DNA from 2 places in the Variovorax sp. 05L425 genome. Region 1 is predicted to be linked to the other one. Evidence: riboswitches for the same ligand, from Rfam matches in the RefSeq annotation. Region 1 holds a riboswitch; the other holds the start of a gene.

Evidence for each region. A riboswitch is a leader RNA that binds a small molecule or an ion and turns the genes downstream of it on or off. The one in region 1 is predicted to bind glycine.
Region 2: another riboswitch for glycine. It lies ahead of gcvT (glycine cleavage system aminomethyltransferase GcvT); the one in region 1 lies ahead of AC1DN9_RS07955 (D-amino acid dehydrogenase).

What each region holds. Positions count from the first base shown of each region.
Region 1 covers NZ_JBFTNY010000005.1:106,526-121,017, reverse strand. Annotated here, with positions in the region: gene AC1DN9_RS07975 (TonB-dependent receptor) at 1-238, shown strand, start outside; gene AC1DN9_RS07970 (copper chaperone PCu(A)C domain-containing protein) at 264-1,163, shown strand; gene AC1DN9_RS07965 (PhaM family polyhydroxyalkanoate granule multifunctional regulatory protein) at 1,229-1,996, shown strand; gene AC1DN9_RS07960 (FIST signal transduction protein) at 2,040-3,308, shown strand; gene AC1DN9_RS07955 (D-amino acid dehydrogenase) at 3,269-4,591, opposite strand; glycine riboswitch at 4,680-4,785, opposite strand; glycine riboswitch at 4,790-4,890, opposite strand; gene AC1DN9_RS07950 (FAD-dependent oxidoreductase) at 4,917-6,188, opposite strand; glycine riboswitch at 6,244-6,350, opposite strand; gene AC1DN9_RS07945 (helix-turn-helix domain-containing protein) at 6,488-7,222, opposite strand; gene AC1DN9_RS07940 (hypothetical protein) at 7,346-8,188, shown strand; gene AC1DN9_RS07935 (MFS transporter) at 8,214-10,166, shown strand; gene AC1DN9_RS07930 (phosphatase PAP2 family protein) at 10,177-10,839, shown strand; gene AC1DN9_RS07925 (YiaA/YiaB family inner membrane protein) at 10,943-11,428, shown strand; gene AC1DN9_RS07920 (hypothetical protein) at 11,467-11,925, shown strand; gene AC1DN9_RS07915 (DUF2145 domain-containing protein) at 12,018-12,806, shown strand; gene AC1DN9_RS07910 (serine endopeptidase) at 12,857-13,945, shown strand; gene AC1DN9_RS07905 (SDR family NAD(P)-dependent oxidoreductase) at 13,918-14,492, opposite strand, start outside.
Region 2 covers NZ_JBFTNY010000002.1:230,409-244,900, reverse strand. Annotated here, with positions in the region: gene AC1DN9_RS03355 (DUF4124 domain-containing protein) at 1-477, opposite strand, end outside; gene AC1DN9_RS03350 (hypothetical protein) at 718-1,098, shown strand; gene AC1DN9_RS03345 (hypothetical protein) at 1,112-1,345, shown strand; gene AC1DN9_RS03340 (HugZ family pyridoxamine 5'-phosphate oxidase) at 1,399-1,857, shown strand; gene gcvP (aminomethyl-transferring glycine dehydrogenase) at 1,883-4,795, opposite strand; gene gcvH (glycine cleavage system protein GcvH) at 4,834-5,211, opposite strand; gene gcvT (glycine cleavage system aminomethyltransferase GcvT) at 5,273-6,436, opposite strand; glycine riboswitch at 6,484-6,594, opposite strand; glycine riboswitch at 6,610-6,709, opposite strand; gene AC1DN9_RS03320 (ABC transporter permease/substrate-binding protein) at 6,796-8,310, opposite strand; gene AC1DN9_RS03315 (alpha/beta fold hydrolase) at 8,490-9,278, shown strand; gene AC1DN9_RS03310 (ROK family protein) at 9,300-10,394, shown strand; gene AC1DN9_RS03305 (dienelactone hydrolase family protein) at 10,408-11,094, opposite strand; gene AC1DN9_RS03300 (phospholipase D-like domain-containing protein) at 11,177-12,556, opposite strand; gene AC1DN9_RS03295 (glutathione S-transferase family protein) at 12,553-13,221, opposite strand; gene AC1DN9_RS03290 (5-methyltetrahydropteroyltriglutamate--homocysteine S-methyltransferase) at 13,254-14,375, opposite strand.

The DNA.
Region 1 (14,492 bases):
TACCGCTGCGGTCCGCTACAGCGGCACTCAGTACTCCAACCTGGACAACAGCGACGTCAACGGCTTCGCCTATTTCGGCGCAAGCAGGTACATCACACTCGATCTGCGGGTTCGCTATCAGATCGACAAGCAATGGTCGATGGCCTTCGGCATCGACAACGCCAACAACTACCAATACTGGAATTTCCATCCGTACCCCCAGCGCACGTACACCGCTGAACTGCACTGGGATCTTTGACTCCACACTTCACGAAGGATCTGCCATGAACCCCACTCTCACCTACAAGCATCTCGCCGCCTGCATCCTGCTGACGGGCGCCGGCAGCGCCCTGGCCCATGTGACCCTGCCACCCGGCGGCGGTACAGCAGGCACCAACTACGAAGCCGCATTTCGCGTCGGCCACGCCTGCAAGGATGCGAAGAGCACGACCGGCATCGCCGTACGGCTGCCCAAGGGCTTCGCATTCACCGATGCACAGGCGCGCAAGGGCTGGAAGCTCGAAGCGCCGTCGGCCGGCGACAACGGCGGTGAAGTGCGCTGGACGGCGGAGAACCCGCAGTCGGCACTTCCCGCCAGCGAGCGGGCCGACTTCGTGGTGCGCGGCAAGCTTCCGGCCACGCCCGGCGTCCTGTGGTTCAAGGTGCTGCAGACCTGCGACAACGGCAGCGCCGACTGGGCGCAGATTCCGGCCAGTGGCAACGACACCAAGGGTCTCGAGAGTCCCGCCGCCCGGCTCGACGTGCTGGCGCCCGGCGTGGCAGCGGTCGACGTGCGCGATGCCTGGATCCGCGCATCGGTGCCGGGCCAGAGCGGCACTGGTGCTTTCATGAAGCTCAGTGCGCCGTCGGGCGCGCGGCTGGTCGGCGCCTCGACGCCGGTGGCCGGCGTGGCGGAAGTCCACGAGATGAAGATGGAAGGCGACACCATGCGCATGCGCCCCGTCGAGGGTGGCGTCGAGTTGCCGGCGCGGCAGACCGTCGAGCTCAAGCCGGGTGGCTTTCACGTGATGCTGACCGACCTGAAGCAGCCCTTGCCGAGCGGAACCAATGTGCCGATGACGCTGCGCTTCGAAGATGCCAAGGGACAGAAGACTTCGTTGAATATCAACGTGCCCGTGCTCACCGGCGCCGCGGTACCCGCGGGCGGCGAACACAAGCATTGACCCGCCCAAAAGCCCGCGTCCTTGGAGTAAGCTGCCCGGACAACAATACTCTTCCGGAGACCCTCATGAGCGACGCAAGCAAGCCTTTCGCCTTCAGTCAGTTCGTTCCCGGCTTCGACTTCCTGAGGAACCTGGCGAGCGGAAGCGCTTCGGCCGGCGCCAGTGCGGTTCCGGGTATGCCGAGCCTTTCCAGCTGGGTGGCGCCGACGCTCAGCGTCGAGGAAGTCGACAAGCGCATCCAGGAGCTCAAGACGGTGCAGTTCTGGCTCGAACAGAACGGTCACGCCCTCAAGGCGACCATCCAGGCGCTCGAAGTGCAGAAGATGACGCTGTCGACGCTGCGCGGCATGAATGTGCAGATGGAAGATCTGGCGAGCGTCTTCACGCGGCAGGCCGCCGCGGCGACGCCCGCATTCCGCGACGAGGCGCCGGCACAGGCCCCCGCACCGGTGGCCGAGCCGGAGCCGAAAGCGGCAGACAAGGCAGATTCCGAGGAAGCCGATGCGGCCGCCGCCAAGTCGAAGCGCGCAAAGGCCAAGGCTGACGGCCCGTCGGATGATGCGGCAGGCGTTGTGGACCCTCTTCAGTGGTGGGGCGCGCTCACGCAGCAATTCCAGCAGATTGCCAGCTCTGCCTTGCAGGAAGCATCCCAGCTGAAGATGCCGGCCGTGCCCCAACCGCTGTCCGATGCCATGGACCGGGCGATGGCGCCGGTATCCGGCAAGGCAGTGCGCAAACCTGCCCCTGTCGCAACCAAGAAGAGGCCAGCCGCCGGCCGAAGCGCCGTCGCGGCCGGCAAGTCGTCGACTTCGGCGCGCAAGCGGGCGCGCTGACACTGACAACCGTCGTCCCCTTCCCGCACAGAAAGCCGAGCGCATGAAGCTCTTTCCTTCCGGCCACGCCACCCATCCGCAATGGCGCATGGCTGCCGGACTCGTGCTCGCTCAACTGCGGGCGCAAATGGCGTTGCCCGACTACGCACACACGCCCACGCTGGGCCTGCTCTACATCACCGACCACTACTCTGCCGACGCGCAGGAAATCCTCGACCATCTGAGCGCCGAACTGCCCGAGATCACCGACTGGTCCGGCACCGTGGGCGTCGGCGTGGCGGCCAACAACGCCGAGTATTTCGACGAGCCGGCACTCAGCCTGATGCTCTGCGAATTGCCGAGCGATCAATACCGCGTGTTCTCCGGCGTGGCGCCTCTGGCCAATTCGGAGATGAGCGGCTTCGCGGCGAACACGGCGCTCGTGCATGCGGACCCGCGCACGCCGGAACTCGGCGAACTGATCGCCGAGATGGCCGATCGCACCGACACCGGCTACCTGTTCGGCGGTCTCTCGTCCGGGCGCGCCGGCTCCTTGCAGTTCGCGGTCGGCGGCAACGGCAACATCCCGGGACATGGCGCCGTGGGCGGCGTTTTCTCGGGGGGCTTGTCGGGCGTGGTGTTCGGCGAAGGCGTGCGTCTGGTGTCGCGCGTCACGCAGGGCTGCCAACCCGTGTCGGAGGAGCGTGAAATCACCGAGGTCGATGGCAACCTGCTGCTGACGCTCGATGGCGAGCCTGCACTCGATGTGCTGCTGGACGATCTGAACGTATCCCTCGACGCGCCCGAGCATGCGGTGGACGCGGTGCGTGCCACGCTGGTGGGGCTGGCCGAGGCCGGCAGCGACGGCGTCCGTCGTACGCGCGACCTGGGTGCCGATGTCCGGGTGCGGCACATCATTGGCCTCGACCCGACGCGTCGCGGCGTGGCGATTGCCGACGTGGCCGAAGTCGGCATGCGCTTGAGCTTCTGCCGGCGCAACGCGCAGGCCGCGCGCTCCGACCTCATGCGTGTGTGCGCCGAAATCCGGGAGGAACTGGAGCCCGAGGAGCAAACCTTGGCCACCGCGCGCGCAGTGGCGGCCGGCGAGGCCGAAGCGGCGCCGCATCCGGCCCGCCGCATCGCCGGTGCCGTCTACGTGAGTTGCTCAGGCCGCGGCGGCCCGCACTTCGGCGCGCCGGGCGCCGAGTTGCAGATCGTGCGACACGCGCTGGGCGATGTGCCGCTGGTCGGCTTCTTCGCCGCCGGCGAGATTGCGCGGCACCACCTGTATGGCTACACCGGCGTCTTGACGGTCTTCACCAGCGACGACTGAGGCTTCGTTTCTGCGCGCGCGCCGGTGAAGCTGAAATCCACCTCGGGCGCGAGACCGCTGACGATGCGTGCGATCGACTTGCCCGAGCCGCAGGCATGGGTCCAGCCCAGCGTGCCGTGGCCGGTGTTGAGGAACAGGTTCGGCAGTTTCGTCGCGCCGATCAGGGGCACGTTGCTCGGCGTCGCTGGGCGCAGCCCGGTCCAGAACTGAGCTTGCGTGGCGTCGGCGGCACCCGGAAACAATTGTTCGACCCGTCGCACGATGGCTTCGCAGCGCACGCGGTTCAGGTCGCGGTCGTAGCCGTTGAACTCCGCCGTGCCTGCAATGCGCATCCGATCGCCGGTTTCGGAGGTGTAGCGCGAGAAGACGAGCTTGAATTCGTCATCGGTCAACGACACCTGGTAGGCCTTGGGCGCGTCCACGACCGGCATCGTGACCGAATAGCCTTTGGCCGGGTAGATCGGCAGGCGGATGCCCAGCGGCGCGGCAAGCAGCGGGCTCAGGGAGCCCATGGCCAGCACGAAGGCATCGCCCCGGATGCGCTGGAACCGGCCCTCGCTATCGGTCGCTTCCACATGGTCGATCGTTCCGCCGGCCTCACGAAGAGCGGTCACGGTGTGGCTCATCAGGAAGCGAACACCTGCGGCCTTGGCCAGCGCCGCGAGTTCGCGCGCGAAGTGGTTCGCATCGCCCGATTCGTCTTCGGCGGTGTAGGTGGCGCCGGCCAGTTGCGGGCGGACGTGCGCCAGCGCGGGCTCAAGTTTCACTGCTTCATCTGCCGAGATGACGCGGCGATCGCAGCCCAATGCGCGCATCTGTTCGGCTGGCGCCAGAGCGGCGTCGAATTCCTTCTGCGTCGTATAGAAGTGCAGGATGCCCTGGGTCCGCTGGTCGTAGGCGATACCGGTGTCGCGGCGCAGTTGCTGCAGCGTTTCGCGGCTGTAGGTGCCCAGGCGAACGATCTGCTCGATGTTGTGGCGGGTGCGCGCCGGCGTGCATTCGCGCAGGAACTGCAGTCCCCAGAGCCACTGCCGCATGTCGGCGCGGAGGCGGAAGAGCAGGGGAGCGTCCTCCTTGCCGAGCCATTGCAGCACCTTCAGCGGCGCGCTCGGATTGGCCCAGGGCTCGGCATGGCTCACCGATATCTGGCCGCCGTTGGCGAAGCTGGTTTCGGCAGCAGGTGTGGCCTGCCGGTCGATCACGGTCACTTCATGGCCGAGTTGCTGGAGGAAGTAAGCCGAAGTCACGCCGAGCAAGCCGGCGCCAAGAACGATCACGCGCATTTCAAGAACCCTCGAAGGTTGCAGCGCTTGGCTCGAACGGAAACGGATGCTGTGAAAAAGAAAAGCAACCGGACCGTGCGTCCAAGTTGCCGCTCCCCCTGTCCTCGGTACCTGAGAGATTCACCCGTTGCGCCCGCAACAGGTTTGCTCCTTCGGTGCATCACGTGGTGTGATGGCTCTCCAGACGGCTCTGACAGTTGGTGCAGTACAGGCTCGTTTGTGCGAGCCGACCTGAGCGTTTATGGGAGTTTGCGCCTTCGGTGGGGCCGCCAAGCGGCCCGCTCTCCTGCAGTGCGGCGATTGTAGGGGCGCCGCGCCCGGCTGGCTACAGCCCTCTGAAGGCGAAGTCGAGTTCGGGCCGCAAGCCACTGACGATACGGGCGATCGATTTGCTCGCGCCGCAGGCGTGCGTCCATGTCGCCGTGCCCGGGGCGGTATTGAGGAACAGGTTGGGGACTCGCGTCTTGCCGACCATTGGCAGCCGATTGCGGCTCACCGCGTGCATGGCGGTTTCGAACGAAGCCTGCGCGGTGTCAGTCATGCCGGGAAACAGCGCCTCGATGCGCCTGAGGATCGCTTCGAAGCGGTCCGAGTCTGGCTCGCTCTGCTCGTCATGGCTCACGCGCACGGTGGAAGAAACCCGGAGATAGACACCGTTGGCGTTCTCGACGCGTGCGATTCGAAGCTTGCCCTGTCGGTCGTGCAGCGCGATGTGCGGTGCGTGCGCGGCGTCCCTGACCGGCATCGTGGCGATGTACTCGCGAACGAAATTCAGCGGCATGTCGATGCCAAGGTCTTCCGCATGCGGAACGCTCGATGCGCCCAGGGCGAGAACATAGGACTGCGCGCGCACGGTGGTGGGTTGTCCTTGTGCATCCAGCAGGTCGACATGACTGATGCGGCCGTCACGCGTCTTCAGCGAGACCACGGTGTGCTTCATCATGAAGCGCACACCGGCCGCGCGGCAAAGAAAGACGATGCTTGCCGCGAACTGGGCGGGATCGCGTGCCGGGTCCTCGAGCGAGAAAGTCGCTCCGGCGAGCTTGCTGCCGACGGCATGCAATGCAGGCTCCAGGCCCGTGGCCTCTTCGGCGGAGAGCAGACGTTCCTCGCAGCCGAGTTCGGACCAGTGGGGTGCGCGGGCCATGCGCCCATGGAAGGCTTGGGCGTCGGTGAAGAAGTTCATGAGCCCGTTCGAGCGCGGCCGTTGCGACATGCCGGCCTCGTCACGCAGCGCACGTGCGCTCTCGCGGCTGTAGGCGGCGAGACGCACCATGTGCTCAAGCGGGTCGCGTTTCGCCGGTTCGCCAATGGCTCGGTCGAGCAGCTTGGCGATGCGATGACGCACCTTTGCGCGCAGGCGGGACCAGCCGCCTTCTGTTCGTCGCGCATAGGCCGAATACGCTTCGGAGCGTTGCAGCGCAATCGCAGATTCGCTGGGTTCGGCCCGGCCCCGGGCCTTGGCGGCGGGGGTCGCGTGGCGGTCCACCACGATCACCTCGTGACCGAGTTGCTGAAGGTAATAGGCCGTCGTTACACCGAGCAAACCGGCGCCGAGCACAACCACGCGCATGTCCGAATCCTTTTGGGATGGCATGAACGGCGGGTGTTGGTGCTTACTGTGCAAAGCGCCGAGACCCGGGGTTCAGACTGCCGCTCCCTCTGTCTCCTTTACCTGAGAGTTTCATTCGCTGCGCCATGCAGCGGATTTGCTCCGTCGGTGCACCACGTCGCGTGGCGTCTCTCCAGTCGGCGATTGATCAATGTGAGGCAGTCACCGAACCGCTGTTGCGGTTCACCTGAGCGTTCATGGGAGTTTGCGCCAACGGTGGGACGACGAATGCGTCCGCTTTTCTGCGGGGCGAATTTTATAGAGGAAACCGGTTTCTGTGTGTTTCAGGCCCTGCGCAGACGCGTGAACAATTCGAACTCCCAGTTGCGCATGCCCAGGAGCAGGGTGTAGCCCTCCCGCTCCTTGGGCGACAGCTTCTGGTCGGTCTGGTGCTGCTGGGCGAAGTCCTGTGCAACGCGCTGCAGGCGGTCCAGGAAGGCAGGCGCCAGCGATTTGCTGATCGATCCATGCACCAACAGGAGGCCTTCGGCCGGGCCGTCGAAGCCGCCGCGGTAGTAGTCGAGCACGACGTTCTCGCGAAAGAAATCCATCACCGGGCCGTGCGGGCGCCATCGGAAGGTCTTGGCGAGCTTCAGGCGGTAGCGGTTCAGCGGACGCAACTCGATGATGCCGATGCGGTCGAGTTGCGCCAGGTAGCCGATGCATTCGGCCTCGGTGATGCGGTAGGCGGCGACGATCTGCTCCAGCGTCCATTGGCTCAGCACGCAGATGGCGAGCAGCAACAACTTCTTGTCCCTGACGACAGCTTTTTCTTGCTCGAGCGTCAGTTCCTTGAGCAAGGGCTGGGCGTCCGCCACGCGGCGGGCGAGTTCCGCGAAATCGATCTTGAGCGCCCGGCAGATCGCGTCGACCCGCGTCAGCGGCATGTCGCCCTTGGCGAGCATCCGCTTCACGCTGGATTCGGCCATGTCCAGCGACTTGGCGAGATCCGCGTAAGTCATGTGGGCGTTCTTGAGTTCGTTCTTGAGGGCGACGACCAGATCGACAGTGGTGCTCATGAGGTGGTGGTATTGCCGGCTGATACCGGGGGTGGTGAAAAAGTGCTCCGTATCGATTCTCGATGCCAGGGAGGGGGTCGGCAACCTAGATTGCGCCCATCGAGCTATTCATCGGAGTCCGTCATGCCACTGTCGTCCTTCTCCAACCGTGAACGTTGCCTCGTTTCGCTGTTCGCGCTGCTCCTTTTGGCCGCAATCGCCGGGCCGGTCCTTCCGGCCTCTGGCCTCGCCGGGGCGCCGTTCGCCGATCGCCATGCCTGGCACGGCCTGCCAAATGCGATGGATGTGTTGAGCAACCTGCCCTTCGTCGCGATCGGCATCTGGGGCCTGCGCTGGCTGCATTGGCTCGATCGCGCGCACGAAGACGCGCTCGACGCCTCACCGCTGCCCCAAGCGGGCGCTCACCTTCCCGTGAATGCGCTCGATTGCGCCTGGGTGTTCTTTGCCGGCCTGATCCTGACCGCTGCCGGGTCCGCCTTCTATCACCTGCAGTCCGATGGCATGCGCCTGGCAGCCGACCGTGCAGGCATGGCGGTGGCTTTTTCGGGCCTGGTCGGCCTGGTGGTCTGCGAGCGAGTCAGCGCACGCGCCGGATGGCCGGCCGCATGGTTCACGATGGTCGGCGGCCTGCTGGCGGCGGCCGTCTGCCACAGGACCGGGAATGCGCTGCCCTGGGCGCTGGTGCAGTTCGGTGGCATGGCGCTGATCGTGATCCTCTCGCTGGCAAAGCCGTTGAACGGCGCCATCGGGCTGAAGTTGGGCTGGGTGATCTTCTTCTACGCCATGGCCAAGTTGTTCGAGGTGTCGGATCAGGCCATCTATGACGTCACGCAGGACCTGATATCGGGTCATAGTCTCAAGCATTTGACCGCTGCATTGGCGGCGCTGCCGGTGTTGCACGGGCTCCAGGCAATGGGTCGTCAGACCCTGCGGCACAATCCGGGCGCAGCCGCAGTGACGGCTTGAGGAACCCGCCAGCCAGGCTTTGCGAATGACCACAACTGCCAACGCATCATCCTCCCCCATGCCTGATACGCATGCGCACGCCAACCAGTTCGCGCTTCTGGGCCAGCGGCGCTTTGCGCCGTTCTTCTGGACGCAGTTCGCCGGCGCGGCAAACGACAACCTCTTCAAGTTCGCCTTCACGGTCATGGTGACCTACCAGCTGCAGCTCAGCTGGATGCCGCCGGCCATGGCGGGGCTCGCGATCGGGGCGCTGTTCATCCTGCCGTTCCTGCTCTTCTCGGCCACGGCCGGGCAGCTCACGGACAAATATGACAAGACGAAGATGATCCGCTTCGTCAAGAACCTCGAGATCGCGATCATGCTGATCGCGGCATGGGGTTTCATGCGGGCGGACGCCGCGGTGCTGCTTGGCTGCGTCTTCCTGATGGGACTGCATTCCACCTTGTTCGGGCCGGTCAAGTTCGCTTATCTGCCGCAGGTGCTGGACGCGCGCGAGCTCACGGGCGGCAACGGCATGGTCGAGATGGGCACCTTCGTCGCCATCCTGCTCGGCCAGGTCGCCGGCGGCCTCCTGGTCGCTGTACCGCATATCGGCCACACCTCGGTGGCCCTGGCCTGCGTGCTGCTTGCGCTGGCCGGGCGTGGGGTGGCGCAGGCGATTCCGCGCGCGCCTGCCACCGATCCGGGGCTTCGGATCAACTGGAATCCTGTGAGCGAGACCTGGCGCAATCTCAAGCTTGCGCACGGCAACATCGTGGTTTTCCGTTCGCTGCTGGGTATTTCGTGGATGTGGTTCTTCGGCGCCATCTTCCTGAGCCAGTTTCCGAGCTTCGCCAAGGAGGTGCTGCACGGTGACGAGCAAGTGGCCTCGCTGCTGCTGGTGGTCTTTTCCGTCGGCATCGGCATCGGGTCGCTCCTGTGCGAGACGCTGAGTCGTCGCCAGGTGGAGATCGGCCTGGTTCCGTTGGGCGCGATCGGCATGAGCGTGTTCGCGATCGACCTGTACTTCGCGTCGCGCGCGCTGCCTGCGCTTGGCGATCTAGGGCTGGGCGGCTTCCTGCGCGAGAGGGCGCACTGGCGCGTGATGGCCGACCTCGGGCTTCTGTCGCTGTTCGCGGGGCTCTACAGCGTGCCGATGTATGCGCTGATCCAGTTGCGCAGCCAGCCCACGCACCGGGCGCGGATCATTGCGGCCAACAACATCCTCAATGCGCTGTTCATGATCGCCAGCTCAATCATCGCGGGCGCACTGCTGAAGGCGGGCTTCACGATCCCGCAGATCTTCCTCTTCACCGGCATCGCCAACGCGATCGTCGCGTTCTACATCTTCATGCTGATGCCCGAGTACCTGCTGCGCTTCGTGGCCTGGGTGCTTTCGCGCTTCGTCTACCGCTTCGACGTCAAGGGCGATGAACACATTCCTGCCCAGGGTGCGGCGGTGCTGGTCTGCAATCATGTGAGCTTCATCGATGCGGTGCTGCTCATGGCGGCGAGCCCGCGTCCGATCCGCTTCATCATGGATCACCGCATCTTCCGCGTACCCGTGCTGGGCTGGCTGTTCCGGCTGGCCAAGGCCATTCCCATTGCGCCGCAGAAGGAAGACCCCGTCGCCTACGAGGACGCATTCGCACAGGCGGTGCAGGTGCTGCGCGAGGGCGATCTGCTCGCCATCTTTCCCGAAGGCGCGATCACCCGCGACGGCAAGCTGCAGCCCTTCAAGGGCGGCGTGATGAAGATCCTGGAGGCCGCGCATGCCGAAGGTATCGACGTGCCCGTGATTCCCATGGCGCTGACCAATCTCTGGGGGTCGTATTTCAGCCGCGTCGAAGTGCGGGACGGGGAAAACGTCGCCATGGTTCGGCCGTTCCGGCGCGGCGCATTCAGCCGCGTGGGGCTCAACGTGGGCGACGCGATGCGCCAGGCCGATGTCCAACCCGAAGTCTTGCAGCGGCGCGTGAGCGGACTCCTGAGCGCATGATGCCCGCCTGATGCCGCTGCCCTTCCCCCATTGGTTCTGGGCCACTGTCACCTGGTTCGGTGACAGTGGCTTTCTGCTGCCTGTGGCACTGTGGATTGCGGTATGGCTCGGCGTCCGTGATACAACCCGGCCGTCGGCCTGGCGCTGGGCGCTTCTGTTCGGCTTCGGGTGCTGCGTGATCGCTTTGTCCAAGATCGCGTTCCTGGGCTGGGGCATCGGCATTGCCAAGATCAACTTCACCGGCTTCAGCGGGCACACGGCGCTCTCGGCCAGCGTGTGGCCGGTCGCATGCTGGCTGGCCGCCTCGCAGCAGGCGCATCGTGTCAGAGTCGCCGCTGCGTCGTTCGGGTTGGTGTTTGCCGTGTTCATCGGAGCGTCGCGGCTGGCGCTGTACGCGCATTCCAAATCGGAAGTGGCGGCCGGCTTCGCGCTCGGCATGGCGGTCAGCGGCGCTTTTCTCTTGTGGCAGCACCGACTGCCGCACCCGCGGTTGAGCTGGACGCTCGTGGTGCTCAGCCTGGTCACGCCGCTGGCGTTCCTGCATCCCGGCACACCGGCACCCGCGCAGGACGTGCTCGAGGTGATTGCGATGCGCCTCGCCCGAACCGACCGGATCTACACGCGCGACGATCTGCTCGCGCGCCGGTCAAAGCCGCAGGCCAGTATCGAGTAGCGATACCGGAAGCGCTGGAAGTCGCCACTGGTTCGTTAACTTGTTCCGCGAGGTTCAGGTGCGAACCATCATCCGCGCACTTTCACTTCGCCACGAGGCTTCCATGCAGACCACCTCTTCGAATGTTTCCATCCAACGCGATACGCGTGCCTGGCAGCTCCAGGTCTGGGTGTCGTTCGGGCTCGCCGTCTTCCTTTGTGCGACCGGCCTGGGCTGGCTGCCCGGGCAAGCGCTCGATCGCGCATTCATGGTGATGGGTTACGTGTTCTGCCTCTCGGCCGCCTTCGTGCTGGCCAAGTCGTTGCGCGACAACCAGCGCGGCGGCGTGCGGGCCGCCGGCGAAACGCCGATGTGGAAGCTGGTCGTCTGGGGCGGCTTCTTCACTGCGATGGGGCTGACCGGCTGGGGCCTCCTGCGGATGGAGGTCAGCGAAACCTACAAGGCGTTTCTCGGCGTGAGCTGGCTGTTCCTGATCAGTTCCGCCTTCACGCTCGCCAAGACGCTGCGCGATCGTCACGAGGCCGACCTTGCCGATGCGCGCATCCGGGGCCGTCGCGAGGCCCGCTCCGAGATTGCGGCGGCCGAATGAGCCGCCAACCTGTCCTCCACATGTCCAGGAGACCCATCATGAAGCAGTACTTCATCACGATGCTCTTTGCGCTCGGTGCGGCCTTCGCCAACGTGGCCATCCCTTTATCGGCGCATGCGCAGAGCGAAGCGTCTGCCGCCTTGTCGATGTTGCCGGTCGCCTCGGTCGTGGGCACCGCCTCGGTCGCCGGGGCCGCGGCGAGTGCCGCAGTGGCGGTACCGGCTGCGCTGTCGGTGGCCGGCGCAACGCTGACGGTGGTTGCGGTCGAGGCGTCGGTCGACGGCACCGTCTACCTCCTGGAGCGCGCATCGGACGGTGCGAGAGCCACCGTGAAAGTGCTGGGCCGCGCCGCCAATGGCTCCGCGGTCGCGATCGGAAGCACCATCACCGTCAGCGTGATCGGCAGCGGTGTCGTGCTCTCGGCGGCGGGTGAGGTGCTGGCTTTCGTGCCCAACGCGCTCGGCCGCGCGCTGCTTTACAACGAGAAGTTGTCATGAGGCGGACCCCCACCAATTTCGGGCCGTATGAGCGCGAATACCAGGCCCGCGTTTCGGTCACTCGGCGCATCCTGAAAGCAGTGGTGCAGCTGATCCTGACGGCGGTTGTCGTCGCGCTGGCCGGGACGTTCCTGTTCCCGTTGAACGCCCATGCCGGTCGATCGTGCGAGCCGGCGAAGCCCACTGCGGCGGCGGTCATGAAGGGCATGCAACTCGCCGAACGAACGGTGCAGCAGCTCGACGCGAGCGGGGCAAAGGTCGTTTTCCTGGCGCGGGCCGGACAGGACTTGAGCAAGTACGGTCTGCGCTATTCGCACCTCGGTTTGGCCTACAAGACGAACGCTGGAACCTGGCGCGTGGTCCACAAGCTCAACCTGTGCGGTACCGCGGTCGCCGCCGTGTACCGGCAAGGTTTGGGCGAGTTCTTTCTCGATGATCTGTGGCGCTACGAGGCGGCCTGGATCGTGCCGACGCCGAGCGTGCAGGCGCAACTGCTGGCGGCGCTCAACGAGTCTCCAGCGCGCATCATCCGCTTGCACACCGCGCCCTACAGCGTCGTGAGCTATGCGTGGGGCTTGAAGTACCAGCAGTCGAACCAGTGGGCCATCGAGACGCTCGCTGGCGCCATGGAGCCAGCCGCCATCGCAAGCCGCGAGCAGGCGCAGGCCTGGCTGCACTTCAAGGGATACGAGCCGACGACGCTCCGGCTTGGGCCGCTCACGCGCCTCGGCGGTCGCGTCGGATCGGCCAACGTCGCCTTCGACGACCATCCCAACGAGAAGCGCTTTTCCGATCGCATCGAGACGGTAACTGTGGATTCGGTCTTCGCCTGGATGCCCCGCACCGGACTCGGTGCCGCGCCCGTGGTGCTGAAGCTTTAGACCAGAATCGCGACGTCCGGAACCTGAATCCCCAATCCAGAAGGAACTCGATGAGCAAGTCCCTGCGCCTGTCCGAAAAGTGGTTTCGCCGCGGCCTTTGGGTGGTGGCGCTGGTGTTCGCCAGCTTTCTCATCGGACTGGGCAGCACGATCGTCGGAGATCTGCCGCGCGTCGAGCACAGGCTCGACCTCGACGACTTCATCGACCACGCCGCGGCCGACCCGCTGCGCAACACCGTCCGCGAAGCCGAGCGCGTGGAGCAGGATGCGGCACGCGAACGGGAGCAGGCGGACCTCAAGCTCCTTACCGCACGGCAGGCGAGTCGCGCAGCGCGCGAGACCTTCTCGAACTGGGTCGCAACGCGGCACGCCACCGCGCAACCCGACCAGGACACTGAACTTATTTCCCGCACCAAGGCGCTGGATGCGCTGAAGCTCAAGGAGGATGAAGCGGAACGGGCTGTGGGTGCGCAACGGCAGGTTGCGCTCGACGCCCGACAGTCGCGCCAGCGCGCCCAACAGCGGCTCGCCGAGTTGGAGGACCAGGCGCGCACCCGGCTGGATGCGGAAAACCGTCGCGTCGAGCTGCGCGTGTTCAGCTATCGCCTGGCACTCACCCTGCCGCTGCTCGTGATCGCGGGCTGGCTGTTCGCGAAGAAGCGCAAGAGCACCTGGTGGCCATTTGTCTGGGGCTTCATCTTCTTTGCGCTGTTCGCGTTCTTCGTCGAACTCGTGCCGTACTTGCCGAGCTACGGTGGGTATGTGCGCTATGCAGTGGGCATCGTGGTGACGGTGCTCGTCGGGCGGTATGCGATCGTGGCGTTGAATAGGTACCTGGCGCGCCAGAAGCTCGCCGAGGCGCAGCCCGACACAGTGCGTCGCAACGAGCTGAGCTACGACACCGCGCTGGCCCGGCTCGCCAAGAGCGTGTGCCCGGGATGCGAGCGGCCCGTGGACTTGAAGAACACCGAGATCGACTTCTGCCCGCACTGCGGCATCGGGCTGTTCGATCACTGCCACGTATGCAAGGCGCGCAAGAGCGCCTTCTCGAGGTTCTGCCACGCCTGTGGCGCCGGCGCGATGGCGGCCGACGCGCTGCGCGATCTGCGCCCTCAGGTCCAGCCGGCGTCGACGACGTAATCCTGCGCAGTACACATCTTCGAATCGTCCGCCGCGAGGAAGAGCGCCATGCTGGCGATGTCCTCGGCCATCAAGCGACCGGGGAGGCACTGCGCGGCGTCGATCTCGGCACCGGATTCGGGCTTGACCCAAAGGCGCAATTGCCGCTCGGTCATCACCCAGCCCGGAACGATCGAGTTGACGCGGATGTTCTGCTTGCCGAGGTCGCGCGCCAGCGATCGGGTCAGTCCGCGCGCCGCGGATTTGCAGGCCTGGTAGACCGGATAGCCGCGGCCCTTGATCATCCAGCTGATCGATCCGAAGTTGATGATCGAGCCGCCGCCAAGCGCGCGCATGTCGTCTGCCACCGCCTGCGCGGCAAAGAACTGGTGCTTGAAGTTGACGGCGACCAGCCGATCGAAGTCGTCGCTGGTGACGTCGGCCATCTCGTGGCGGCGGTCGTTGGCGGCGTTGTTGACGAGCACCTTGATCGGCCCGAAGCGCGCCCGCGCCGCGGCGATCGTGGCATGCAGTGCGGTCACATCCGTCACGTCGCATTCGAGAAAGA
Region 2 (14,492 bases), on a different contig from region 1:
GCCCTGCGTGTCTTCGCAGGTTCTGGATCCGCAATTGCGGATGCGCGGCCGCATGTCGCGTGGCCGGGACGGGCGGGAGATGCCGGGCGCGGGATACAGCCCGTCGTCGATCACGATCGAGTCCACGCCGCGATCGCTCCAGCGCGAGTCGCTCGGCAGCGCGCTGCCGCCATTGCCGTCGCGGCGGCCGTCGATGATGATGGGGCCCGAAGGTGCTTGAGGCGGGATTGCCGCGACCTCCCTCGAATCGCCTGGTGGAGCGCCGGCGTCGATGCTCTGTTCGGGCCGAGGGTCATTGGGCCCGCGCACGACGCTGACCGGCTCCACCGTCGACACGCGCGCCACCTTCTTGGCGCCCGCCGGGCATGTGCCATCGGTGTAGCTCACCCTGCCCGCCGCGTCCGCGCAGCGGATCACGTCGGCGCCGGCCATCGGGCCGACCGCGAACAGAACCGCAAGAAGGACAAGGTTGCGCATGGTGCGTCTATTGTGTTCCTTCTGCGAGACAACAACACGCGAAGTGGGACGAAAGTACTCACCGAAATCTGGGGCTTCAACCCTTGATCGACGCGCTTGACATGCCTCGACGTCGCAGCGCACGATGCATCGCAGCCGGAAGAAGAGCATCCAATCCGGCTGTATGCGTGCGCGGCCGGGCATGCGTGCCGTGGACCGCGATGTGTCCATTCACACGAGGGGAATCCGTTGGAGAACGCAATGACATCGAAACTGCAAGTACGTGCGACCCTGTCGGCGGCGTGCATGGCTCTGGCGCTGACGTGCGTACCAGCCAAGGCGGCCGAAATCCCGGTTGTGACCGGCGAGCAATGGACTACGTCGAACCCCGCCGTGAAGAAGGCGTATCTCGTGGGGCTCGCCAATCTGGTTCAGGTCGAGGCGGCCTATTCGTCGAGAAACCCGCCGAGCGATGCCCAGAGCTTCATTCCGCGACTGGCGAAGGGAATGCAGGGGCAGACGCTGGACGGCGTGAGTTCCGGCATCGACAAGTGGTATGCGGCGAACCCCGACAAGCTCAAGCGTCCGGTGCTCGACATCATCTGGTTTGAAATGGCCGTTCCCGGTCTTCAGAAGAAGTGAAAGGAAACGGATCATGAAACGACTCAACTGGACACTGGCCGTGGCTGCCGCGGTGCTCGCCGTGGGCTGTACCGACATGACCCCGCAGCAACAAGGAACGATGAGTGGCGCCGCCATGGGCGCGGCGGCCGGCGCAGGCATCGCCGCGATCTCCGGAGGCGACGCCTGGACCGGTGCGGCCATCGGCGGACTTGCGGGTGGTGTCGCCGGCAATATCCACGGTGGCAGGCAGCAGCAACGTTGGTGAGCGATGGGCAACGCGAGGCCACGCCGCCTCGTGAAGCCAGGCTGACGCGAGAGATGCGGGCCCTCTTGAAGGCCCGTCGCACCGCTGCCCTGGGGACCATCGATGACGATGGCTCGCCCTTTGTCTCGATGGTTCCTTTCGCCGTGGAGCCTTGGCAAGCTTGCCTTGTCATCCATGTGAGCGGACTGGCCGCCCACAGCCGGCATCTTCAACAGAGGCCGGGACTGTCGCTTCTCGTCACGGCGCGCGAGGTGCATGGCAAGCCCGTGCATGCCTTGCCGCGCGTCACCCTCGATGGGGCGGCGGGACGGCTGGAACCCGGCAGTCCCGAGTGGAAAGCGTGCCGTGACGCGTACCTGAAGCGATTTCCCGAGGCCGAGCCCATGACACAGCTCGGCGATTTCCGGTTCGTCGCCATTCGCGTGACAGGCGGCCGGCACATCGCCGGATTCGGAGCAGCGCGAGATGTCGACGAGGAAGAGATCCGACGCGTCTTGCGCGCGATGAACTGAACCCGTCGGCCCGCGCGCGTTCAGCTCAGCGAGCGGCCGCCCAATCGCCCACCGGCACGCAACTGCAGAACAGGTTGCGATCGCCGTAGACGTTGTCGACTCTTCCGATCGGCGGCCAGTACTTGGCGCCCTTGAGCGTCGCGAGCGGGAACGCGGCCAGTTCGCGCGAATAGGGTCGCGTCCATTCGCTGCCGAGCAGGCTGGCGGCAGTATGGGGTGCGTTCTTGAGCGGGTTGTCTTCCTTCGGCCAGACGCCTTCCTCGATGCGGCGGATCTCGCCGCGAATGGCGATCATCGCGTCGATGAAGCGATCGAGTTCGGCGAGCGGTTCGCTTTCGGTGGGTTCCACCATCAGCGTGCCGGGCACGGGGAAGCTCAGGGTCGGTGCATGGAAGCCGTAGTCGATGAGCCGCTTGGCGACGTCTTCGGCGGTCACGCCGCTGGCATCCTTGAGGGGACGCAAGTCGAGGATGCACTCATGCGCGACGTGGCCATTCGGACTTGCGTAGAGCGTGGGATAGTGATCCTTCAGGCGCGCGCTGATGTAGTTGGCGCTGAGGATCGCGGTCTCGGTCGCCGCCTTCAAGCCGGGCGCGCCCATCATGCGGCAGTACATCCAGCTGATCGGCAGCACGGCCGCATTGCCCAGCGGTGCCGCCGACACCGCGCCCACGCCGTGTGAGGCGATGCCGCCCGTCGCATGGCCCGGCAGATACGGCACCAGGTCCTCGACCACGCACACAGGGCCGACGCCCGGACCGCCGCCGCCATGGGGAATGCAGAAAGTCTTGTGCAGGTTCAGGTGACTCACATCGCCGCCGAACTCGCCGGGCGCTGCCACGCCGACGAGCGCATTCATGTTGGCGCCGTCCACGTACACGCGACCGCCGTGCGCATGCACGATCTCGCACAGCTCCTTCACACGGGTCTCGAAGACGCCATGGGTGCTGGGGTAGGTGATCATCACCGCGGCCAGCTTGTCGCCATGGGCACCGCATGCGCGCTTGAGGTCGTCGATGTCGACATTGCCTTCGGCATCGCAGGCCGTGACCACCACCTTCATGCCGGCCATGTGGGCACTGGCCGGATTGGTGCCGTGCGCCGAGAAGGGAATCAGGCACACATCGCGATGGCCTTCGCCCCTGGCTTCATGAAAGGCCTTGATCGCAAGCAGGCCCGCGTACTCGCCCTGCGAGCCCGCGTTGGGCTGCAGGCTGATGCCCGCGTAGCCGGTGGCTTCGCACAGCCATGCGCGCAGCTGCTTGTCGAGTTGGGCATAGCCCTGGAGCTGTTCAGCCGGCGCGAAGGGATGGATGTTCGCGAATTCGGGCCAGGTGATCGGGATCATCTCGCTCGTCGCGTTGAGCTTCATGGTGCAGCTCCCGAGCGGGATCATGCTGCGATCGAGCGCGAGGTCCTTGTCGCCGAGGCTGCGGATGTAGCGCAGCATCGCGGTTTCGCTCTTGTGCGTGTTGAAGACCGGATGCGTCAGGAATGCGCTGGTGCGGCGCAAGTCCTCGGGGATGCGCGAGGCGATCCGGCCGGCGAGTTCGTCGAAACGCGGCATCGGCGTGCCCGCGGGCACGAACAGCGCCCAGAGCGTCTCGATGTCGGCGCGCGTCGTGGTTTCGTCGAGCGAAATGCCCAGGTGGTTCTGCACGCGCAGACCCAGGTTGATGCAGGCGGCCTCGGCGCGTTCCACGATCTTCGCGGTGTCTTCGCCGGTCTTGACGGTGAGCGTGTCGAACGCCGTCGCGTTGATCAACTCGCGGCCCATCTGTTCGAGACCTTGCGCGAGGATCGACGTGAGTGACGCGACGCGCTGCGCGATGCGACGGATGCCCTCGGGTCCGTGGTAGACCGCGTACATGCTGGCGATCACCGCGGGCAGCACTTGCGCGGTACAGATGTTGGACGTCGCCTTCTCGCGCCGGATGTGCTGCTCGCGTGTCTGCAGCGCGAGGCGGTAGGCGGGCTCGCCGTGCGTGTCGACGCTGACGCCCACGATGCGCCCGGGCAGCGAGCGCTTGAATTCGTCGCGGCATGCCAGGTAGGCGGCATGCGGGCCGCCGTTGCCCATCGGCATGCCGAAGCGCTGTGTGCTGCCGCAGACGATGTCCGCATCCCATTCGCCGGGCGGCGCGAGCAACGTGAGCGCGAGCAGGTCGGCCGCTACGCAGAAGGCTGCGTCGAACTGGTGCGCGTGGCCGGCGAGCGGTCGCAGGTCGTGTACGTGACCCGTCGTGGCGGGGTATTGCGCCAGAACGCCGAAGAATTCGCAGCTCGCCATCAGGTGGGGCAGGGTCTCCGACACCGTGCTGACCCGTACCTCGATGCCCAGCGGCGCCGCGCGCGTCTTGATGACCTCGATGGTCTGCGGGTGGCAGTCGCCCGATACCAGGAACACGTTGCTCTTGCTCTTGACGCTGCGGCGCGCGAGCGTCATCGCCTCGGCCGCCGCGGTGGCCTCGTCGAGCATCGACGCATTCGCGATGGCCATGCCTGTCAGGTCACAAACCATCGTCTGGAAATTGACCAGCGCCTCCATGCGACCTTGCGAGATTTCGGCCTGGTAGGGCGTGTAGGCGGTGTACCAGGCGGGGTTCTCCAGCACGTTGCGCAGGATCACGCCTGGCGTGTGGGTGCCGTAGTAGCCCTGTCCGATGAAGCTCTTCGCCACCTTGTTCTTCGCGGCGATGGCCTTGAGTTCGGCCAGCGCGTCGGCCTCCGTCACCGGCGCAGGCAAGCGCATCGGCCGCGTGCGCCGGATGGCCGGCGGCACGATGCCGTCGATCAGTTCGGCCCGCGTGGCCGAGCCGATCGCCGACAGCATTCGCGATTCGTCAGCAGCTTCGATGCCAATGTGGCGCGCAATGAATTCCTCGGCGTTCTCAAGCTCGCTGAGCGAAGGGAAGAGGGGCAGGACGGGTGTCGACATGGATGGAGGGCTCAGGAGGGCAGGGGACCGGGGTTAGTTCAGTTTTCGGCTGCGAACTTTTCGTACGTGGTGTCGTCGAGCAGGCTTTCGAGTTGCGTCACCTCGCTGACGCGCACCTTGAAGAACCAGCCTGCGTCCATCGGCGCGCTGTTGGCGAGCGAGGGGTCGGCGCGCAGCGCTTCGTTGACTTCGGTGATTTCGCCGGAGACCGGCATGAAGACGTCGGCGGCGGCCTTGACCGACTCGACCACACCCGCGACCTCGCCCTGGGCGAAAGTCTTGCCCACTTCAGGCAGATCGACGAAGACCACGTCACCCAGTGCGTCCTGCGCGTGGACGGTGATGCCGACGGTGACGAGCGTCGCGTCCGCTTCCTGGCGAACCCACTCGTGATCCTTGGTGTACTTGGTGGTCATGAACAAAAGCTCCTTGAGATAAGAAATCGGAACGAAATCGGCAGGACTTGAAGATCGGGTCTCAGCCGCGGAAATAGCGCGCCGGGACGAAAGGCATGGTGCTGACTTCCATCAACACCGGCTTGCCGCGCACCATCGCCTGGATGCGCGTGCCGGGCTCGGAATAGGCCAGCGCAACGTAGGCCATGGCGACGGGCCGGTCGACTGTGGGGCCGAGCAGTCCGCTGGTCACCTGGCCGATGGCGAGGCCTTCGAAGGATTCGAGCAGCGTGCCGTCGCGCACCGGAACACGCTCCAGCGCGACGAGGCCCACGCGTTTGCGCTTGAGGGTGTCGTGGTCGAGATGGCCCGCCGTGCCGTCCGCGGCAGTGAGTTGCGCCAGCACCTTGGCCGCGCCCGGGAAGCCGCCTTCGCGCGCACCACCGGAACGTCGCACTTTCTGCATGGCCCAGACGAGCGAGGCTTCGACTGGCGTGGTCGTCTCGTCGATGTCGTTGCCGTAGAGGCAAAGCCCGGCTTCGAGCCGCAACGAATTGCGCGCTCCCAGGCCGATGGGCTTGACCTCGGGTTGCGCGAGCAGCAGCCGCGCAAGGCGTTCGGCGTCCGCGGCGCCGACGGAGATCTCGAAGCCGTCTTCGCCGGTGTACCCGCTGCGGGTCACGAAAGCCGGAATGCCGCCGATCTGCACGGCGCCGCCGGTCATGAAGACAAAGCGCTCGACGCCGGGCGACAGACGCGCCAGCGTCGCGGCAGCCTGCGGTCCCTGAAGCGCGAGCAACGCGTGGTCGGGCATCGGCAGGACCTGGCAACGGTGCCCGATCTTCGCGGTGATGTGCGCGATGTCGGCCTGCTTGCAGGCGCCGTTGACGATCACGAACAGCGAGTCGTTGCCCTCGTTGAAGAACATCAGGTCGTCGAGGATGCCGCCGTCGTCATTGAGCAGCAGCCCGTAGCGCTGCTTGCCGGGCGCCAGGCCGATCACATCCACCGGCATCAGCGTCTCGAAGGCGGCCGCGGCATCGGGGCCGGACAGGCGCAACTGGCCCATGTGGGAAATATCGAAGAGCCCCGCAGCCTCGCGCGTGTGCTTGTGTTCGGCCATGAGGCCCGCCGGGTATTGCACGGGCATCGAGTAGCCGGCGAAAGGCACCATGCGCGCGCCGAGTTCCACATGCAGGGCGTGAAGCGGGGTCTTCAGAAGATCGTCAGTCGATTCGGAGGCCAAGGCTCTCTCCAAAAGGGGGCAGTCCAGATCCATGACCGAAGCCATGGGCCACCCCTGCTGTCCGCTTTACCTGAGAGATTCACCCCACGATCGGGGCTTGCTCCTTCGGTGGACGAGTCCGTCGTCGCGACGGGTCGTCTCTCTCCAGCAAGGAAACGCCCTGAATGCGGGCGCTTCGCCAGTCCTTTTGCCTGAGCGTTCGGGCCCGCGCTTCGATGGGACCTGCGCCTTCGGCGGCCCCGACGCGGCGGGGCTCTCTCCTGACTGCGCGAGTGTAAGGGATCGAAGGCGTGCCCAACGGCGAATTCAGTGAAGTTGCTGCACCGGAAGAAGCCTGTCGATGCGTTCAGTTTCAAGTTTCAGTATTTGCGACGCATCAGGTATTCGATGCACTCGAAGAATGCCTCGCTGAGCAGGGCCAGCACCGCCGCGGGTATGGCCCCGGCGACCAGCAGTTCGCGATCGTTGAGTGCCAGGCCGGTCACGATGCGTTCGCCGAAACCGCCCGCGCCGATGAAGGCCGCAATCGTCGCGGTGCCGATGGCGATGGTCGTCGCCGTCCGCACGCCGGCAAGGATCGTGGGGAGTGCCAGCGGCAGCAGCACCACCCGCAGGGTCTGGCCGCCGGTCATTCCCAGTGCGGTCCCTGCCTGCCGCAACCCGACCGGGACTTCGGCCAGGCCGGTGACCGTGTTCCGCATGATCGGCAAGAGCGAATAGAGCGTGAGCGCGATCAGCGCCGGCACCAGGCCGATCGCGCCGACGGCCGAGATCAGGATCGCCAGCAGTGCGAGCGAGGGAATGGTCTGCAGCAGGCCCGTGAGCCCCAGGACGAGCGCACGCGCGTTCAGGTGCGGAAAAACGAGGACTCCTAACGGCACCGCGATCAGGATGGCGACGCCGACCGAGACCGCCACCAGCAGCAGATGCTGACGCGCGAGGCGGACAAGGTCGGGGCCGAACAGCTTGGCGAGGAAACCCCGTGCCGCGGCCTCCTTGGGGAGGGCGGAGCCGGTTGTCTTGGCGGCGGGTGCCTGGGCGACGATCTTGCTCTGCGCCAGGAAGTCACGCGCGATCGCGTCGAACGCCACGCCCTGCAATTCGGCACGCGCATTCATTGCGATCATGGCGTGCTCGTCGACGCGGCCTTCGAGTTTCTGCAATGCCGCCCACGCCTTGGGCAATCTTGTCGGCACGTCGAGCCGGTAGAGCACCACCGCGTCGTAGCGAGGGAAATATTGGCGGTCGTCCTCGAGCACACGGAGGCCGAGATGATCGATCTTGGCGTCGGTGGTGTAGATGTCGGTGACGTCGATCTGCTTCGCCGCGATGGCGTCGTAGGCGAGCCCATGATCCAGCCCCGTCGGCGTCTGTGTGAAACCGTATCGAGCAGCCAACCCTTGCCAGCCGTCGGCGCGGCCGATGAATTCGTTCGACAGTCCGAGCTTCAGTTCAGGATGGCTGGCGAGGTCGCTCAGGCTTCGCACGCCGAGGCGGTCCGCATCGGCCGCGCGCATGGCGAGCGCATAGCCGTCGTTGAACCCGAAGGGAATCGCCGCGCCCAGGCCCAGCGGCCGGAGCGCCGCGTTCATGTCCTCGAGCGTCATCGACTGAGGGCTCTTGAGGATCTCCAGGGCGATGGTACCGGTGTATTCGGCATAGAGATCGATGCTGCCGGAACTCAAGGCCTCGTAGACGATGGCCGTGTTGCCGAGTCCCTGCCGGACCACCGGGGGGGTGGCGGTATGCGGCGCCGCAGTCTGCGCGAGAACCTCTGCCAGGATGTACGACTCGGTGAATCGCTTGGAGCCGATGCGAAGCCCGTCGGCCCCGCCTTGCGCGTGCGACGGCGTGGGGTTGCCCAGAAGGCCCATAAGGCCCAGCAGGCCCAGGCAGGCCAGGGTGGTGACCCAGATTCGGCGCAGTGGACGCATCGACCCAGTGTATCGGCGTCATGGCGGCGAGGACCATCCGATGCACAGGCTCCTTCTCCTACAAAGGATGGTGCGCCGTGCCGATGCTGCACTGCAGCGGATGAACGCAGAATGAACAAGTGCGGATCAACTATGTTCGACGCGGTGAAGGCAAGCCCCTGTTGCTGGTCCATGGCCTTGGCGGCACCTGGCGGTCGTGGCGGACCGTGCTGACGCCGCTGGCCGCACAGCGCAGTGTCGTGGCGATCGATCTGCCGGGTTTCGGCAAGAGTCCGGAGCTGAAAGGCGAAGTCTCCATTCGCACGATGTGCGACGCGGTCGCTCAGTTTCTGCATGAACACGACTTGGTGGGCATCGATGCCGCCGGCAGTTCGGAGGGGGCGCAATTGATTCTGGAACTGGCGCGGCGCGGCGGCGTGCTGGGGGCGGTCGTCTCGTTGGGGCCTGTGGGCTTCTGGGAAGGATGGGAGCGCCACGCCTACCGGGCCTCCGTCTGCCTCTCGTGGCGGCTGGCGCGCGCGCTGCAGTTCGCGATGCCCGCGATCACGACGCACGAATGGTCGCGCGTGCTCCTGCTGAGGCAGGTATCGGCCCAGGCCGCCGGCCTTTCGCCTTCGATGGTTCTGGACGAAATGCGCAACTGGGCCTCGGCATCGTCGTTCAGCATGATGCTGAAGAGCCTGGTGCAAGGGTCGCCGCAGGAAGGCGTGGCGGCCGGGAGCCTGGACAAGCAACTCGTGATCGGCTGGGGGCGCTTCGACCGGATCTGCTTCCCGAGGCAGGCCGCTCGCGCGCAGGCGCTTTTCCCCGATGCGCACATCCATTGGTTCGAGCGATGCGGCCACTATCCGCATTGGGATGCGCCGGAGGAAGCCGCACGCCTGATACTTGCGACCACGGCCGACTGAACGGCGCATCCGGGAAACACGATGGCAAAAGAGAAAGTCGAAAAAGACGCGCATCCTCTGCCCGACGTGCACGGCGCACGCGAACTGCCTTCGGTCGTGGTCGAGGGCTACAGCCTCCAGTTGCGCGACAAGGACGGCTTCATCGGCGACCAGGCCAGCCAGACCGCCTTCAGGGAACTGCTGGAACGCTGGCGCCGTCGTCGCCGAAAGAAGGGAAACGACCCGCTGGGCGGTCTTCATTCCACGGAGATGAGCAAGAAGATGCTCGACCAGGCGCTCGGCGAAAAGGCGTCCGAGGCGGCGGACGTGGTCCACGCGGTCATCGAGGAATTCGCGGAAGAACTGGCCTGGGTGATCGATCGTTTCATGCGCCAGCCGTCATGGAAAGGTGTCGAGCGCGTCGTCATCGGCGGCGGCTTCCCCGAAAGTGACGTCGGAGAGCGGGCGATCCTGCAGGCGGCGGCCATGTTGCAGGAGATGAATCAGTCGGTGCAATTGGGGCGCATCAGCCATGCGACAGACGATGGCGGCCTGCTCGGTTGGGTGCACCTCGTGCCGCCGCCGCTGCTGAAGCGCCGCGACGCCATCCTGGCGCTGGACATCGGCGGCACCAATGTGCGCTGCGGCATCGTCAAGACGCGGATCAGACGTTCGCCCGACCTCTCGCACGCCAAAGTGATCCACCGCGAAAAATGGCGCCATGCCGACGATGGCCCGAGCCGCAAGGCGCTGGTCGACCGGCTCGCGAAAATGCTTGAAAAGCAGATCCGCTATTGCAAGAAGAAAGGCATCCGACTCGCGCCGTTCGTCGGCATCGGTTGCCCCGGGCTGATTCGCAAGGACGGATCGATTTCACGCGGTGCGCAGAACCTCCCCGGCGACTGGGAGAGCGAAAACTTCCATCTGCCGAGCGAGCTGTGCAAGAGGCTCCCGCTCATCGACGGCGACCCCACCGTCGCGCTGATGCACAACGACGCGGTCGTCCAGGGGCTGAGCGAGTTGCCCTTCATGCAGGACGTGAAGCGCTGGGCCGTCCTGACCATCGGCACCGGGCTTGGCAACGCGAGCTACACCAACAAGGCCAGCAAGGCCAGCAAGGCGACCGCAAAGCGTTGAAGCGGCTGAGCCCTCAGGCGAGTTCGCGCCCGAAGAATCGCACGGTGCGATCCCACGCACGCTGTGCCCACACGGCGTCGTATTGCGTGATCGGAATGCGCCCCGGGCCTTGGGCGTCTTCATTGGCAAAGGCGTGCTGCGCCTGGTAGCGATGGCCTTCATAGCGCACGCCCGCGCCACGCAGTTTCTCTTCGAGCGCGTCGGCACCCGCGATGGCAAAGGCCGCATCCTGCGTGGCCCAGTGCGCCATCACCGGTGCGGAGATCTTCGATGCATCGACGTACTCCAGCGGCGGATACCCGTACCACACGACGATGGCGTCGGCTTCAGGTGCCATCGTCGAGGCCAGCACCGTCAACGCGCCGCCCATGCAGAAACCGGTGACGCCCACTTTGCCGCCGCGCGCCTTCAGGAACTGCACCGCGCCGCGCACATCTTGCGAGGCCGCGTCGGCGAAGTTCAAGCCGTCCATCAGGTGATGGGCTTCCTCGGCCTCGACGGTGGATTTCCCGCGATAGAGGTCGGGCACCAGGGCCGTGAAGCCGGCCCTGGCAAAGCGTTCGGCCACGCCCCGGATCTGGTCGTTCAAACCCCACCATTCCTGGATCACCACCACCGAGCCGAAGGTCTTGTCGGCCTCCGCGAGATACCCTTGAACGGCGCCGCCGTCCGGACGGTTGAACTGGACAAGCTTTCCCATGCATCTCTCCTGAAGTGTTCGAGATCGAGAAGGCGAGTATCTGACAAGGCGGCGTCGTCGGCACGCCGGCCGGCGAGTTCGATCAGAGCTGGAAGGCGATGGTGAGGAGGAGGCCTTCGGCCAAGTCACGCAGGATGCCGGGTCGGCGCGCGCGATAGTTCTCGCCGGCGGAGGCTGTCGTTTCGATCCACTGCGCGAGCCAGTCGACCTGGTCATGGCCGTAGAACACCACGGCTGCCTCGTGGTTGATCAGCAGGCTGCGCAAGTCGAGATTGATGGAACCGCACATCGCGAGATCCTCGTCCACGACCACCGCCTTGGCGTGCGCCATGAACGGCAGCATCCGGAATGTCACCCCCGCGCGCGCGAGGTCGCGCATCGCGCGTGCCCGGACGAAGTCGGCCAGGCGGTGGTTCGAATGCGCTGGAATCGCGATCGTCACCTGCACACCGCGCCGCGCGGCCAGACGCAGCGCGTCGCGCAGGCCGTCGCCGGGCACGAAGTAAGGCGTGATGGCCAGCAAGCGTTGTTCGGCGCGAAAGCAGGCGTCAACCAGCAGCGCATGTGCCGTGTCCTCGGTCTGGTCGGGGCCGCTCGGCAGGAACTGCGCGAGGTTGCCCTCGGCCGGCTTGTCCACGGCGGCCGCAGCGCGCGCCTTGCGCTTGCGCACCGACGACCAGTCATGGTCGAACTGCCGCGCTGCCGCGGCGGCCACGCTGCCCCGGAGATCGAAGGACAGATCGCGCCATGCGACCGGGTGCTCGTCGTTGCCGGTGAAGTATTCGCCGGCGAGGTTGCGGCCGCCCGACCAGAGCCAGCCGTCGTCCGCAATCGTGACCTTGCGGTGGTTGCGCAGATTGCGCGGACCGGTACGACGCAGGCTGAAGATCGGGCGGAACACGGCAACTTCGGCACCCGCTTCGCGGAGCGTGTCGAAGTGCGAGCGCGGCAGCGAAAGGGCGCCGAAGCCGTCGAGCAGCACGCGCACCGCCACGCCTTCGCCCGCACGCCGCGACAGCCTGTTGATGACCTCGTGGCCCAGCGCGTCGTCGCCGATGATGAACGTGCCCACATCGAGCCGCGTCCGCGCGCCTTCGATCACAGCGAAGAGCGCCTCGCGTGCGGCCGCGCCGTCGGAATGGAAGTGAATCTCGCAGCGGCCGGGCGGCGCCAGGCCGAAGCTCTCGATCAGATCGGCAGCCCAATGTCCCGTCGGACCCGTGCGCGGCGGCCGCGGCGACCCTGGCGGCCGCAGCTTGCGCTGGCCGAACAGCAGGTACATCGGCAGGATGATGTACGGCATCAGCGCGAATCCCATGACCCACGCGATCGCCGTCGAGGGTGCCCGCTGTTCGCGCCGGGCGCGCGTGGTCAGCACATAGACAAGCAGCGCAAACGTGACGACAAGCAAATGCTGCGACGGCGAGGGCAGCCAGTCGAGCAGGTCGTCGATCTGGTTCACGTGCGGAGGTGCGACTGCAGGAATGCAGGGACCGGTCGCCCCTGCGATGCGAGGAAGCGCATCATGGCGCCGACCACTTCGCGCACCGCCGGCCGTGCGCCGACGCGATCGCGCCAGGCCACCAGCCGTGGTGTGGAGGAGCTCATGCCTGCGCCCTTGCGGTCGGCAAATACGTGCGCCATGTAGAAGGCGATGTCGGCGTATGAATAAGGGCCGGCGAGGTAGTCGCGGCCTTCGAGCACCAGGTCCAGTTCCTTGCCGAAGCGATCGCAAGCGGCACAGGCCGCCAAGGCCGCGGGACTCTGCATGTCGTTCTGCAGGCCGAAGAGCTTCACCACCTGAGGAAAGAAGACTTCGTCCGACTTGAGCTCGATCTGCCGTGCTCGGGCGCGCGCTGCGACGCCGGCGGGCCATAGAGGAGGATCGGGAACAAGGTCTTCGAGGTATTCGAAGATCTGCGTCGAATCGAACAGCTCGACCTCGCCGTCGATCAGCACCGGCACCTGTCGCTTGGGATTGACCCGAAGCACCTCGGGGTGCCTGGGCTCGTAGTTGTCGTCCCGATCGAAGGGCACCATGATGCATTCGAACGCGAGCCCCTTTTCAAGGGCCGCGATCTGCGCCTTGGCGCCGAACATGCTGAGGGGACCGGTGAAGAGCTTCATGGACATGACGCTACTTCACCACGGTTACGCCTTCAGGTCGAGCCCCAGACCTCTTGCGCAGTCTCGACGACCAGGCGCAGCTTGGCGCGCTGGGCTTCCACCGCGATGTTGTTGCCATGCACCGTGCTCGAGAAACCGCATTGCGGCGACAGGGCGAGCTGGTCGAGCGAGACGTACTTGGAGGCGGCCTCGATGCGGCTCTTGAGTTCGTCCTTGTCTTCCATTTCGCCGAACTTGGTGGTCACCAGGCCGAGCACGACGGTCTTGCCCTTGGGCAGGAAGCGCAGCGGACGGAAGTCGCCCGAACGCGCGTCGTCGTACTCGAGGAAGTAGGCGTCGAGGTCCATTTCCTTGAGCAGTGCCTCGGCCACCGGCTCGTAATTGCCGGCCGCGGCGTGCGTGCTCTTGAAGTTGCCGCGGCACAGGTGCATCGCCAGCGTCATGCCGGCGGGCTTCTGCGCCACCACCTTGTTGATGAAGGCGGCGTAGCGGTGCGGCAGTTCGTTCGGGTCGTCGCCGCGCTGGCGGGCGGCTTCGCGCATCCTCTCGTCGCAGAGATAGGCGAGGTTGGTGTCGTCCATCTGGACATAGGTGCAACCGGCTTCGGCCAGCGAGCGCAGCTCGTCGCCGTAGGCCTTCGCGACATCGTCGTAGAAGGTCGGGTCGAGTTCGGGGTAGGCCTCCTTGCTGATACCGGCGCGGCCGCCGCGGAAGTGCAGCATCGTGGGCGAGGGGATCGTGACCTTGGGCGTGTTGCCGGCCGACACCTGGCTCTTGAGGTACTGGAAGTCCGCCAGCTGGATGTTCTTGGCGTGGCGCACCTTGTCGATGACGCGCATCACCGGCGGGGCCAATTCCTCGGTGCCATCGGGCTTGCGGATGGTGACCGGGATGTCGGTCTTCACGCCGCCGAGCTGTTCGAGGAAGTCGATGTGGAAATAGGTGCGGCGGAACTCGCCGTCCGTGATGCTCTTGAGGCCGATTTCTTCCTGGAACTTGACGATCTCGGTGATCGCCTTGTCTTCGACCTTGCGAAGCTGCTCGGGCGTGATCTCGCCGTTGGCTTTCTGCTCGCGCGCCTCGAGCAGGTATTTGGGTCGCAGGAAGCTGCCGACGTGGTCGTATCGGGCAGGCAGTTGGGCATGCTGTGACATGGGGATTGGCTCCGTCGAAATCTGGAATAGAACGGTCGATCGTATCCGCACAGGGCTGGGGGAGAGCGGATACATGGAGATGAGTGTTTACCCTCGATTCAGGGCAGAGGGCCGAAA